Regions from separate parts of the Lentzea rhizosphaerae genome, predicted to be linked through region 3. Evidence: riboswitches for the same ligand, from Rfam matches in the RefSeq annotation. Region 3 holds a riboswitch; each other region holds the start of a gene.
The links. A riboswitch is a leader RNA that binds a small molecule or an ion and turns the genes downstream of it on or off. The one in region 3 is predicted to bind cobalamin.

Region 1 (4,271 bases), on a different contig from region 3:
AGCGCTCGCTGACCGAGGTCGCGCTGGACACGATCGGCAGGGACCTGTTCGACGTCACGGTGTGCGGCGACGAGGTCGACGGCCTGAACAAGCCGTTGCCGGAGCCGTACCTGAAGGCGGCCCGGCTGCTGGGCGTGGACGCGACGCGGTGCGTGGCGATCGAGGACTCGCCGACCGGGGTGGCCGCCGCCGTCGCCGCCGGGTGCACGGTTCTGGTGGTGCCGTGCGACGTCGAGGTGACGGCGGGGGAGCGGCGGATCTTCCGCGACTCGCTGGTGGGTGTGGACCTGGACGTGCTGCGCGCCCTTCAATCCCGCACGGACTGCCAGCTCAGCAGGCCGTCGCGCACCTCAGGCACGTAGACCGCGACCCTGGCGAACCGGGCCCTGGCGGCCTCGACGTGTCCGCGCAGCGCCGGTTCGCCGGTCTCGAGCGAGTGGGCGACGTCGGCGAGCATGTCGTGGACGCTCTGCCACAGCGTCGATCCGAGATTGCCGTCGTCACGGCACCACTCGCGGACGCAGCCGGACTCCGGTCCCGGCCGTCCGTCGACGAACAGGTAGTCGCCCGTGCCGCTGGCCGCGATCGGGACGAACTCCTTCAGGAACGCCGACGACATCGTGCCGGCGGGATCGCGGTCGAGCTCGGGGTAGACGTCGTGCCGCAGCCTCGCCTGCTCCCGCACCGCCTCCCGCGCGGACAGCGGCGTGAACATCGTCGGGTACAGGTCAGGCGCACCGGCCAGGCGCCACCGTCCGATCGCGTCCTCGGGTGCCGAGATCTGCTCGAACGTCCGGGGAGCGTTGGTGCGCAACCAGTTGCGGATGCGTTGCCACGGCAGAAGATCGGTCATGCGCTTCATGCTGCCCGAGGCGCGGGATTGGGGTGGCCGCATCGGCGACCACCCCGCACCGTCAAGCGACAGCGGCCTTCTCCGCGGCCCTGGCCCGGCGCGTGGCCGGGTCGATCAGCAGGCCGAACACCACGCCGAGACCGACGTAGAGCGTGGCGAGCTGGGCGAGTGAGCTGAGGCGGAACTGCCACAGCACGTTCACCGGCATGTCCGCGGGGATCGTGTCCGGCGGCGCGGGGAACGCCACCAGCACCACCGCGACGGCCGCGGCCACCGCGAGCAGCACCGCGGTGACGCGCACCGGCTGCGGCTGCGCGCGCAGCCGTTCGGCCAGCAGGCTCGCTCCCCACACGATCACGAGGCCGGCCACCACCACACCCAGGTAGAGCGCGGTCCGGTAGTTCACCGTCTCCGGGTCGCCCACGGCGGGCGGGTTGGCCGGGTACTTCAGCCACGGCAGCAGTGCCACCGCGCCGAACACGGCGGCACCGAAGGCGAGGCTGCGGCTGAACGGCGTGCGGTCGACGAACCATCGCTTCGACAGCGCGTAGGCCGTGGCGAACACCAGGCCCACGGCGATGCCGACGATCACCACGCCGAGCATGCCGCCCACGACCTGGGCGCCGCGGCTGACCAGTGCTTCCTCGCCACCGTGCGAGTGGCCCTCGCCGGCTGCCGGTTCCCTGGCTTCTTCGACCGCCAGCGCGGCGCGGATCGGGATCTCGGTCACCAGCAGTTGCACGAGCGCGGAGGCGACACCGGCGATGCCGCCCGCCGCGATCCCCCGCAGTGCGAGAGACTTGTACGTCGTCGTCATGTGCGTGATCAGGAGATCAGTGGCACGGGACGCCGAGCGCGTGCCGGCCGTCGTGGAAGAACTCGTGCAGCAGCTCCGAGCTCGCACCGAGCGCGAGTCCGTTCTCCTGCAGGACCAGGTACGTGACGATCAGGCCGAGCAGGGCGGCGGCGAAGGCCCACTTGGGCACGCGGACGGCGGACAGATGTGCTGCGGGGCTCGTCATGACGGGCTCCTCCATACCTCGTGGAAGGTCAACTCTCCTTGCGGCGCCGCAGCCGGTCTCCTGACTCCCGGATCAACGCTGCCCCCGCGTCTTCCCAGCTCCTGCGTGGAACCAGTGACGTGCTCGGCGGGGATCGCTTCCCGGTCACAGTGGCGAGGACCGCGCCGGATTCTCACCGGCTTCCCGTCACTGCGGCGCGTGCACCGTAAGTTGATCGGCGGCACAAACACAACCGGCCATAAGAGTTGTCGTGTTCATCACTTCACGAGTGGGCAGTCTCCACACTTCCCACCTGCGGCTACCCGGTAGTAAAGGCAGCAGCTCCGACGCCGGAACGTGACCTCGCCGGGGAAGGGGATGAATTCTCCGGCCTGTTCGAACGGCGGCGCGCTCATCAGCCGTGCGCCGCGAAGTTCCGCTTCTTCGGCCGTGAGCATCTGTGCGCGCACAACCATTTTGAGCGCGCCCGCGATGTTCGACATGGCGTTGCCCCACAACAATCCGCGCGCCACGGGCGTGACCCTCTGGATCGCTTCCACCACGGGTTCGAGTGCCTCGGCGGCAGGCGGGCCCAGCCGCGGCTCGTCGATGCGGACGCTCAGGCCGTTCGCCGGGTCGTGGTGCCACCACAGGTTCTCCGGGCGCACGTCGATCGGGATGTTCGCCGCCGTGAGCGGGCTGAGCAGCCGCGCGGTGTAGCTGAGGAAGAACAGGCTCGCCGCGACGCGTGGCTCCTCCGCCCGGTAGCGGGTGGCGATGGCGTCGATGGTGGTCTTGAGCGCGGGGCCTTCCAGCAGTGCCGATCCGGGCAGCCACGTCTGGTCCGGGCGGCCCACGTCGAGGGCGAAGAACGGGTTGATTCCGCGCACCCGGCGCAGCGCTTCGAGCACTTCGGCGAACTCCGACACGAAGTTCACGCTACTGGGTGTCCATGCAGGACAGATCACGTCCACGGCCTGGGACAGATGTGACCGCGGTGTGGACGGGGGTGCGGGAGATGGGAGGATGTCACGTCGTGAAGACCTTCGACTCCCTGTTCGCCGAACTGACCGAACGAGCCGCCACCAAGCCGGCGGGTTCCGGCACCGTCGCAGCGCTCGAGGCCGGCGTCCATGCGCAGGGCAAGAAGGTCCTGGAGGAGGCGGGCGAGGTCTGGATCGCCGCCGAGTACGAGTCCGACGAGAAGCTCGCCGAAGAGATCTCGCAGCTGCTGTACCGCCTCCAGGTGATCATGCTGGGCCGCGGCCTGACCCTCGAAGACGTTTACAAGTACCTCTGACGGAGACTTCCACATGCTGCGCGTAGCAGTCCCGAACAAGGGGGCGCTCACCGAACGCGCCTCCGCCATGCTGACCGAGGCCGGATACCGCCAGCGGCACGAGTCGCGTGACCTGACCGTGCTGGACCTCAACAACGACGTCGAGTTCTTCTTCTTGCGTCCCAAGGACATCGCGATCTACGTGGCGTCCGGTGACCTCGACCTCGGCATCACCGGCCGCGACCTCGCCGCGGACTCCGGCGCCGACGACAACGGCTCGTCCGTCGAGGAGCTGCTGGCGCTGGGCTTCGGCGGGTCGACCTTCCGCTACGCCGGGCCCAAGGGCAAGGACTGGAAGGTCGAGGACCTGGAGGGCAAGCGCCTCGCCACGGCGTACCCGAAGCTCGTGAACCGCGACCTGAGGGCGCGGGGCATCAGTGCCAAGGTGATTCGCCTCGACGGCGCCGTCGAGATCTCGATCCAGCTCGGCGTGGCCGACCTGATCGCCGACGTCGTGGGGTCCGGCCGGACCCTGCGCCAGCACGACCTGGTGCCGTTCGGCGAACCGATCTGCGAGTCCGAGGCGGTGCTCGTGCACCGTGCTGGCTCCGAGCTGACCGCGGCCAAGAAGCAGCTGACGGCTCGCCTGCAGGGCGTCGTGTTCGCCCAGCAGTACCTGATGCTCGACTACGACTGCCCACGCTCGATCCTCGCCGACGCGGTCGCCCTGACGCCGGGTCTGGAGTCGCCGACGGTCGCGCCGCTGGCCGACGAGAACTGGGTGGCCGTGCGGGCGATGGTGTCGCGCAAGGACGCGAACCGCGTGATGGACGAGCTGGCCGCGATCGGTGCCAAGGCCGTGCTGGCCTCGGACATCAGGTTCTGCCGGCTGTGATCCTGGAGCAGGCGGTCCTGGACGTGGTGCCGGGCCGCGAGTCCGAGTTCGAGTGGGCGTTCGGCGAGGCGCGGGAGCTGATCTCCGCCTCGCCGGGCTTCCTCGGCCTCGAGCTGCTGCGGTGCCTGGAGACGTCGTCGCGCTACCTGCTGCTGGTGCGGTGGGAGTCGCTCGAGGCGCACACCGTGGGCTTCCGGCAGGGTCCGTCCTACGAGCGTTGGTCGTCGCTGCTGCACGAGTTCT
Region 2 (4,271 bases), on a different contig from region 3:
CGATGGTCGCGGTCGGCGCGATGGCCATGACGTTCGAGTTCCGCATGCCCTTGCGGACCTTCTCGCGGACCGCCGCCCAGTCCATCGTGGACTCGCGGTTCTGGTCGAGCTCGCCGGGACCGCGGTTCTGGGCCAGGATCCCGATGGAGTCGATCGGCAGGATCCCGTTGCTCCACAACGAACCCTCGAACGACCGGTACGCGCCGCGCTCCTGCGCCAGATCGGTGCTGGCGGAGATCGCGTAGTAGCTGATCTCCTCCGTGCTGCGGTCGGCGAACTCGACGGCCTCCGCGCTGGCCATCGGCGTGCCGAGCGTGAACAGTGCGTCCTGGAAGCCCATCAGACCCAGCCCCACCGGGCGGTGCTCGAGGTTGGAGTTCCGCGCCTCGGGGATCGTGTAGTAGTTCACGTCGATCACGTTGTCGAGCATGCGAACCGCGGTGCGCACGGTCTTTTCGAGCCGTGCGTGGTCGACGCCGTCGGCCGTGACGTGCCGCGCGAGGTTCACACTGCCGAGATTGCACACGGCGACCTCGTCGGTCGTGGTGTTCAGGGTGATCTCGGTGCAGAGGTTGCTGGAGTGCACGACACCGCTGTGCTGCTGCGGCGAACGCAGGTTGCACGGGTCCTTGAACGTGATCCACGGGTGGCCGGTCTCGAACAGCATGGTCAGCATGCGCCGCCACAGGTCGACGGCGGGGAGACGGCGGAAGACCTTGATCTCGCCGTTGTCGGCCTTCTCCTCGTACGCGCGGTACTTCCGTGCGAAGTCGTCGCCGAACGCGTCGTGCAGGTCCGGCACCTCGTCGGGCGAGAACAGCGTCCACTGGCCGTTCGCGCGCACCCGGCGGATGAACTCGTCCGGCACCCAGTTCGCGGTGTTCATGTCGTGGGTGCGGCGCCGCTCGTCGCCGGTGTTCTTGCGCAGGTCGAGGAACTCCTCGACGTCGATGTGCCAGGTTTCGAGGTACGCGCAGACCGCGCCCTTGCGACGCCCGCCCTGGTTGACCGCGACCGCGGTGTCGTTGGCAACCTTGAGGAACGGCACGACGCCCTGCGACTTGCCGTTGGTGCCCTTGATGTGCGCGCCGATCCCGCGCACCGGCGTCCAGTCGTTGCCCAGGCCGCCGGCGAACTTGCTGAGCAGCGCGTTGTTGCTGATGCCGTGGAAGATCCCGGCGAGGTCGTCCTCCACGGTGGTGAGGAAGCACGACGACAGCTGCGGGCGTGTCGTGCCCGAGTTGAACAGCGTCGGTGTCGAGCACATGAAGTCGAACGACGAGAGCAGCTCGTAGAACTCGATCGCACGGGCGTCGCGGTCGTCCTCCTCGAGCGCGAGGCCCATGGCGACGCGCAGGAAGAACGCCTGCGGCAGCTCGTAGCGGCGGCCGTCGTGATGCAGGAAGTAGCGGTCGTACAGCGTCTGCATGCCCAGGAACTGGAAGTTCAGGTCGCGTTCCGGCTTCAGCGCGGCGCCGAGACGAGCCAGGTCGAAGTCCGCGAGGCGCGGGTCGAGCTGGCCCAGCTCGATGCCGTGGCGGACGAACGCGGCGAAGTACGACGGGTAGCGCTCGGTCATCTCGGCGTGCGACAACGGCACTCCGCACGCCTCGGTGCGCAGCTTGTCCAGCAGCAACCGGGCGCTGACGTAGGAGTAGTCCGGGTCCTGCTCGACCATCGCGCGGGCGGCCATGATCGGCGCCAGCGCGAGCTCGGCGTCGGTGATGCCTTCGTACAGATTTCGCTTGGTCTCAGCCAGAACCGCCTCCGCCGACGCGTTGGGCAGGTCGGCACACGCTTCATGGATGACCACTGAAAGGCGGTCGGGCACGCTCTCTCCTCGCGAGCAAGGCTCGAAGGAATGCGCGCGCGCCACTGAGGGCACACAGCTGCCCTCCCTCGAGGCACCGTGTCGTGCGCGCAGGCTTGCGCGCACACCGGTGGCAGGTCTTCGGACTCGTGGGCGCCTTGCTCGCTCCTACCGGCCGTCGCTTCCCAGGGGTCACCCAGTGCTTCGTTGACGGCTTTCGTTCCCACTCACCGCTGCGGGGCAGTCCCGGACTCTCACCGGGTTCCCTCTTGCCTCATCGGCCCGGTGCTCCGGGCCGGTGAACCACCAGCGCGGCAGATACTACATGTGGTGGTGGGGCCTGAATCACCACCCAACATGGGCGTGTCGTGGTCTAGGGTGATCAACGTGGGTGATCTTCGGTCGCGCGTTGTCATCGGTGCTCTCGTCAGTGCGGGGCTTGCTTCGGCGTCCCTCTTCACCGGTGCCGCGGCGCCCGTGACAACAGGCGTCCTGGCCGTGTCGGCGGTGGCGGTGATGATCACCACCCGGCGATCAGGGCCACCCCGAGAGCGGTCATCACGGCGGCGATCAGGCCGTCCAGCACCCGCCACGCGCGGGGCTTCGCGAACAGAGGACTGAGCAGCCGGGCGCCGAACCCGAGCGCGACGAACCACGTGACGCTCGCGGTGACCGCGCCGACCCCGAACAGCCACCGTCCGGCCGCGATCGAGCCGAGCAGCAGCAGCGTGTCCAGGTAGACGTGCGGGTTGAGCCACGTCAGCGCGAGCGCAGTGAGCACGGGCCTGCCGGATCCCGTCGCCTGGACGTTCATCGACTGTGGTTTGAACGCCCGGCGCGCCGCGAGAAACCCGTACCCCAGCAGGAAAACGCCTCCGACGACCGCCGCGACCGTGATCGCCTGCGGGAAGGCCTTCACGACCGCGCCGAACCCGGCGACGCCGACCGCGACGAGGATCGCGTCCGACACGGCGCACACGGCGACGACCTTCGCGACGGCCTGGCGTCGAAGTCCTTGGCGCAGCACGAAAGCGTTCTGCGCGCCGATGGCGACGATCAGGGTCATCATGGTGCCGAAGCCGAGCAGCAGGTCAGTCACACCGTCGACGGTATTGACGCCGTCTTGATGAGACCAGCTAAAGATTCTTACGTACCATTAGCGCTCGTGATGGACCTCGACCTGGTGCGCACGCTGCTCGCGGTCGTCGACGCGGGCACGTTCGACGCAGCCGCGACCGCGTTGCACGTCACGCCTTCCGCTGTCTCCCAACGCATCAAGGCGCTGGAGCAGCGCACTGGCCGCGTGCTGCTGGTGCGCGCCCGTCCGGTGCGGCTGACGCCGTCGGGGGAGGTGATCGTCCGCTACGGTCGGCAACTGCTCGCCCTCGACCAGGACCTGGACGCCGCCCTGGGCTCGGACGCCGTGGTGCGGGTGCCGATCGCGGTGAACGCCGACTCGCTCGCCACGTGGTTCCTCCCCGCCCTGCAACGGGTCCCGTCGTCGTTGAAGATCTCGTTCGACCTGCACCGCGAGGACCAGGACCACACGACGGCGTTGCTGCGGCAAGGCCTGGTGATGGCAGCCGTGACGTCCTCCCGCGAGCCGGTCGCGGGCTGCTCGGTGCGCAGGCTCGGCCACATCCGTTACGCGGCAATGGCATCGCAGTCCTTTGTGGACCGGTTCGCCGATGGGCAGCCGAAGTCGTGGCTGCCGGACGCGCCGGTCGTGGTCTTCGACCGCAACGACGACCTCCAGGACCGTTTCGTGCGCACGCTGACCCGCGGCCGCGGCGCCTCGGAACACCGCCACTACGTGCCGTCGTCGGAGGTGTACGTGCGGGCGATCGTGGCGGGCCTGGGCTGGGGAATGGTGCCACCGCAGCAGCTGCAGGAGGGCCTGATCGACCTGGCACCGGGCCGCACGGTGTCCGTGCCGCTGTACTGGCAGCAGTGGAAGCTCGACTCGCCGGCCCTGAACGCCGTCGCCGAAGCGGTGGAAAAAGAGGCCGCCGTCGCGCTGAGGTAGGACTTGCGCTCGGTGACATGACCGGACGGGAGCTCGAGTTCGAGGACCGCTTCACGACACTGGACCGGTGGTACCCGCACTACCTGCCGCACTGGAGGTCCAGCGCGGCCACCGCCGCCCGCCTGACGCACGGCCCCGGCCTCACCCTGTGCGGGCGGTGACGTTGCAGACGGGCGGGATCCCCGAGTCGATCCCGGACGAGTTCCGCGCCTGGGTCGAACCGGACATCGTCGGCCAGACGCTGCTCGGTAGGGCCGCCACGCTGGACGACGTCGGCAGAGCGGCGGTGTTCGTGGCCTCCGACTGGGGCCGCACGATCACGGGAGCGCAGGTCAACATCACGTGCGGCGCGATCCTGAGCTGAACCTGTCGGCTTCCTGAACCCAGGAACCCCGCGACCGAGCCACGGCGTTGACCGATATGTGCTGATTCCTC
Region 3 (4,271 bases):
GGCAGCTTCGCCGGGTCCATCGCGGAGATCGAGCCGTACTCGTCGAGCAGCTGCTCCAGCCGCGCGATGTCGCCGTAGCTGTCGGCCCGCGCCATCGGCGGCACCAGGTGGTCGACCAGCGTGGCGTGCGCGCGCCGCTTGGCCTGCGTGCCCTCGCCGGGGTCGTTGACGAGGAACGGGTAGACCAGCGGCAGGTCGCCCAGTGCCGCGTCCGTGCCGCAGGAGGCCGACATGCCGACGGTCTTGCCGGGCAGCCACTCCAGGTTGCCGTGCTTGCCGACGTGCACCACGGCGTCCGCGCCGAACTCGGACTCGATCCACCGGTACGCCGCGAGGTAGTGGTGCGACGGCGGCAGGTCGGGGTCGTGGTAGATCGCGATGGGGTTCTCGCCGAACCCTCGCGGCGGCTGCACGATCACGACGACGTTGTTGGACCGCAACGCGGCCAGCACGATCTCGCCGTCCTTCGACCTGCTGCGGTCGACGAAGAGCTCACCGGGCGCCTCGCCCCAGTGCTCCTGCATCGACTCGCGGAAGTCCTCCGGCAGCGTCTCGTAGAACTCCCGGTAGTCGGCAGCCGCGATGCGCACCGGGTTGCTCTCGAACTGCTCCTGCGTGAGCCAGTCCGCGTCCTGGCCACCGGCGGCGATCAGCGCGTGGATCAACGCGTCGCCGTCGAGCTCCTCGACACCGGGCAACGCGTCGCCGATGTCGTAGCCGTGCTCCTGCATCGCCTTGAGCAGCCGGACCGTGGACGCGGGCGTGTCGAGCCCGACCGCGTTGCCGATGCGCGAGTGCTTCGTCGGGTACGCCGACAGCATCACGGCGATCTTGCGGTTCTCCACCGGGATGTGGCGCAGCTTCCCGTGCCTGACCGCGATGCCCGCGACGCGCAGCGCCCGTTCCGGGTCGGCCACGTAGACCGTGAGGCCGTCGGAGTCGATCTCCTTGAAGGAGAACGGAACCGTGATGATCCGGCCGTCGAACTCGGGGATCGCGACCTGGGTCGCGGTGTCCAAAGGAGACAGTCCGTCGTCGTTCTCGTCCCACGACTCACGACTCGACGTGAGGCACAACCCCTGCAGGATCGGCACGTCCAACGCGGCCAGCGCACCCACGTCCCACGCGTCGTCGTCGCCACCGGCGGACGCCTTGGCGGGGTTCGTGCCACCAGCCGCGAGCACCGTGACGACCAGCGCGTCGGCCTGGCACAGCGTGTCCAGCAGCTCGGGCTCGGCGGTGCGCAGCGACGAGCAGTAGACGGGCAGCGGCTTGCCGCCCTTGGCCTCGATCGCGTCGCACAACGCGTGCACGAACGCCGTGTTCCCGGCCACGTGGTGCGCGCGGTAGTAGAGCACCGCGACCGTGGGGCCTTCTCCGGTCGTCTCCCGCTCCAGCACACCCCACGTGGGCGTGGCCGTGGGCGCCTCGAAGCCGTGCCCGGTCAGCAGGACGGTGTCGGACAGGAACTTGTGCAGCTCGGCCAGGTTCGCCGGCCCGCCGTGCGCCAGGTAGAGGTGCGCCTCGGCACACACGCCACCGGGCACCGTCGACAGCTCCATCAGCGCCGCGTCGGGCTGCTGCTCACCGCCGAGCACGACCACCGGCAGCCCGCTGGCCAGCAGCCAGTCGAGCCCTTCCTCCCACATCCGGCGCCCGCCGAGGATGCGCACGAGCACGAGCTCGACGTCCTGGGTCAGCCCGGGAAGGTCGTCCACGGTGGTGCGCGCCGGGTTGCCGAGCCGGTACTCGGCACCGCTCGCACGCGCCGACAGCAGGTCGGTGTCGGAGGTCGACAGCAGCAGGATCACGCAGGCTCCATCCCTCGTGGGGTCCTCGCCCCAGGTTGCGGGTGACAGGCGAAGCGGAGTTCCTGACTCCCAGCGTCCGCTGGTCACAGTGGCGGGACCGCGCCGGATTCACACCGGCTTCCTCCTGCGCTTCGTCGTTCGGGCTCACCCTAACCGGCGGGTTACAGTCCGACCTATGCGTAGTCACCCGGATGCCTGCCCCGGCGCCGTAGAGCTGCACCCCGCGGCCGACGGCGGGCTGGCGCGCATCCGGGTCCCCGGCGGCACGCTTTCCGCTGCTCAGTGGGACGTCGTGCGGGTCGCGGCACTGGAGCTCGGATCCGGCTCGCTGGAACTGACCTCGCGGGCGAACCTCCAGATCAGGGGCCTCGCGGACGGCGTGGAGCTGGGTGAACGGTTGCGTGCGGCGGGCCTGTTGCCGTCCGCGACGCACGAGCGGATCCGCAACATCATCGCGGCGCCACTGGAGGACAACCAGTCGCTGGTCGACGCGCTGGACGCGGCGTTGTGCGCGGACCCGCTGCTGGCCGCGCTGCCAGGGCGTTTTCTCGTCACGGTGGGGCACGCGGTGAGTGGTCTGGGCGGCGACTTCGGGCTGGTCGGAGAGGTGCTCCTGCTCGCCGGTACCGATACAGGTGTCCGAGTTCACGACCCCGTCGACGCCCTGCTGACCGCTGCCCGCCTCTTCCAGGGGATGCGCGGGACCGCCTGGCGCCTGTCCGAAGTGGACGGCGGTGTGCGAAAGATCACCGAGCACTTCGGTGTTTCCGACGCCCCGCGGATCACCCCGGCTGTGACGCCCGTCGCACCTTCGCCCACGACTCCCGGCGTGCCGTTGGGCCGCCTGGACGCGCACCAGCTCCCCGGCGTCCCGATCCGGCTGACGCCGTGGCGGAGCCTGGTCGTGCCTGCCGGAACCGACGTCTCGGGGCTGATCACGGATCCGGACTCGCCGTGGCACGGCGTCAGCGCCTGCACCGGGCGCCCCGGCTGCGCCAAGTCGCTCTCCGACGTACGCGCCGATGCGCGCGCTTGGGTTGACGCGTCCCACCACACACACGTGCCAGGCCGGGTACCCCCAATTTCAATTCTAGGGAGCAGGTCCGACACTCCCGGCCCGGTTCACTGGTCGGGCTGTGCACGCCGATGCGGTCGCCCCGCCGGCGATGTGATCGAGTTCGTCGCGACCGGCGACGGCTACGAGGAGATCAGGTGACGGAGTACATCAAGGACGGCGCGGAGATCTACCGCCAGTCCTTCGCCACCATTCGCGCGGAATCGGACCTCACCAGGTTCCCAGAGGACGTCGCGAAAGTCGTGGTCCGCATGATCCACGCGTGCGGCATGACCGACCTGCCGAACGACGTCGCTTTCTCCCCCGGCGTCGTCCGCAACGCTCGCGCGGCGCTCCAGGCAGGTGCGCCGATCCTGTGCGACGCCAACATGGTCGCGTCCGGCGTCACCCGCCGCCGCTTGCCCAAGGACAACGAAGTCCTTTGCCACCTCCAGGATCCGCGCACTCCCTCGCGAGCCAAGGAGATCGGCAACACCCGCAGCGCCGCCGCCCTGGAGCTGCTGCAGGACCGCTTCGAAGGTGCCGTGATCGCCATCGGCAACGCCCCGACCGCGCTGTTCCACCTGATCGACCTGATCGAGGCAGGAGCGCCCCGGCCGGCCGCGATCTTGGGCATCCCGGTCGGGTTCATCGGTGCCGCGGAGTCCAAAGAAGCTTTGGCCGCAACGGATCTGGAGCACCTCGTGGTGCACGGCCGGCGCGGCGGCAGTGCCATGACGGCGGCGGCCATCAACGCGATCGCGAGCGAGGAAGAATGACGGGCAAGCTCTACGGCGTCGGGCTGGGTCCCGGTGACCCGGAACTCGTGACGGTGAAGGCCGCACGGCTCATCGGGGAAGCCGACGTGATCGCGTTCCACAGCGCGCGGCACGGGCGCAGTGTCGCCAAAACCATTGCGGCACCGTACTTCCGCGACGGCCAGATCATGGAACAGCTCGTCTACCCGGTCACCACCGAGGACACCGACGACTACCAGGGCGAGATCGACGCGTTCTACGAAGAGGCCGCGGCCAAGCTCGCCGCGCACCTCGACGCCGGACGTGACGTCGTCGTCCTCGCCGCCGGAGACCCGTTCTTCTACGGCTCCTACATGCACATGCACAAGCGGCTCGCCGACCGCTACGAGTGGGAGGTCGTGCCCGGCGTCACGAGCGTCAGCGGTGCGAGTGCTGTTCTCGGCACCCCGCTGGTCGAGCGCGACGAGGTCCTCACCATCCTGCCCGGCACGCTGCCTCCCGCCGAGCTCGCGACCCGCCTGGCCGACACCGACTCGGCCGCGATCCTCAAGCTGGGCCGCACTTTCGGCAACGTCAAGACGGCCCTCGAAGCCTCCGGCAGGCTCGACGGTGCCTGGTACGTCGAGCGCGCCACCACCGGCCGCCAGA

Region 1: linked by a shared signal. The riboswitch ahead of ACFOWZ_RS34445 (CbtB domain-containing protein) and the one ahead of cobN (cobaltochelatase subunit CobN) in region 3 are both predicted to bind cobalamin.
Region 2: linked by a shared signal. The riboswitch ahead of ACFOWZ_RS35540 (ribonucleoside-diphosphate reductase subunit alpha) and the one ahead of cobN (cobaltochelatase subunit CobN) in region 3 are both predicted to bind cobalamin.

Annotation. Positions count from the first base shown of each region.
Region 1 is NZ_JBHRZI010000030.1:53,313-57,583, reverse strand. Features, by position in the region: gene ACFOWZ_RS34460 (HAD family hydrolase) at 1-362, shown strand, start outside; gene ACFOWZ_RS34455 (hypothetical protein) at 308-853, opposite strand; gene ACFOWZ_RS34450 (CbtA family protein) at 915-1,670, opposite strand; gene ACFOWZ_RS34445 (CbtB domain-containing protein) at 1,687-1,875, opposite strand; cobalamin riboswitch at 1,909-2,084, opposite strand; gene ACFOWZ_RS34440 ((2Fe-2S)-binding protein) at 2,133-2,783, opposite strand; gene ACFOWZ_RS34435 (phosphoribosyl-ATP diphosphatase) at 2,891-3,154, shown strand; gene hisG (ATP phosphoribosyltransferase) at 3,168-4,028, shown strand; gene ACFOWZ_RS34425 (antibiotic biosynthesis monooxygenase family protein) at 4,025-4,271, shown strand, end outside.
Region 2 is NZ_JBHRZI010000030.1:271,482-275,752, reverse strand. Features, by position in the region: gene ACFOWZ_RS35540 (ribonucleoside-diphosphate reductase subunit alpha) at 1-1,831, opposite strand, end outside; cobalamin riboswitch at 1,926-2,133, opposite strand; gene ACFOWZ_RS35535 (LysE/ArgO family amino acid transporter) at 2,331-2,879, opposite strand; gene ACFOWZ_RS35530 (LysR family transcriptional regulator ArgP) at 2,979-3,836, shown strand; gene ACFOWZ_RS35525 (hypothetical protein) at 3,854-3,997, shown strand; gene ACFOWZ_RS35520 (SDR family oxidoreductase) at 3,994-4,200, shown strand; gene ACFOWZ_RS35515 (DUF998 domain-containing protein) at 4,259-4,271, shown strand, end outside.
Region 3 is NZ_JBHRZI010000027.1:146,850-151,120, forward strand. Features, by position in the region: gene cobN (cobaltochelatase subunit CobN) at 1-1,811, opposite strand, end outside; cobalamin riboswitch at 1,847-1,978, opposite strand; gene ACFOWZ_RS30555 (hypothetical protein) at 1,987-3,027, shown strand; gene ACFOWZ_RS30560 (precorrin-8X methylmutase) at 3,024-3,644, shown strand; gene ACFOWZ_RS30565 (precorrin-2 C(20)-methyltransferase) at 3,641-4,271, shown strand, end outside.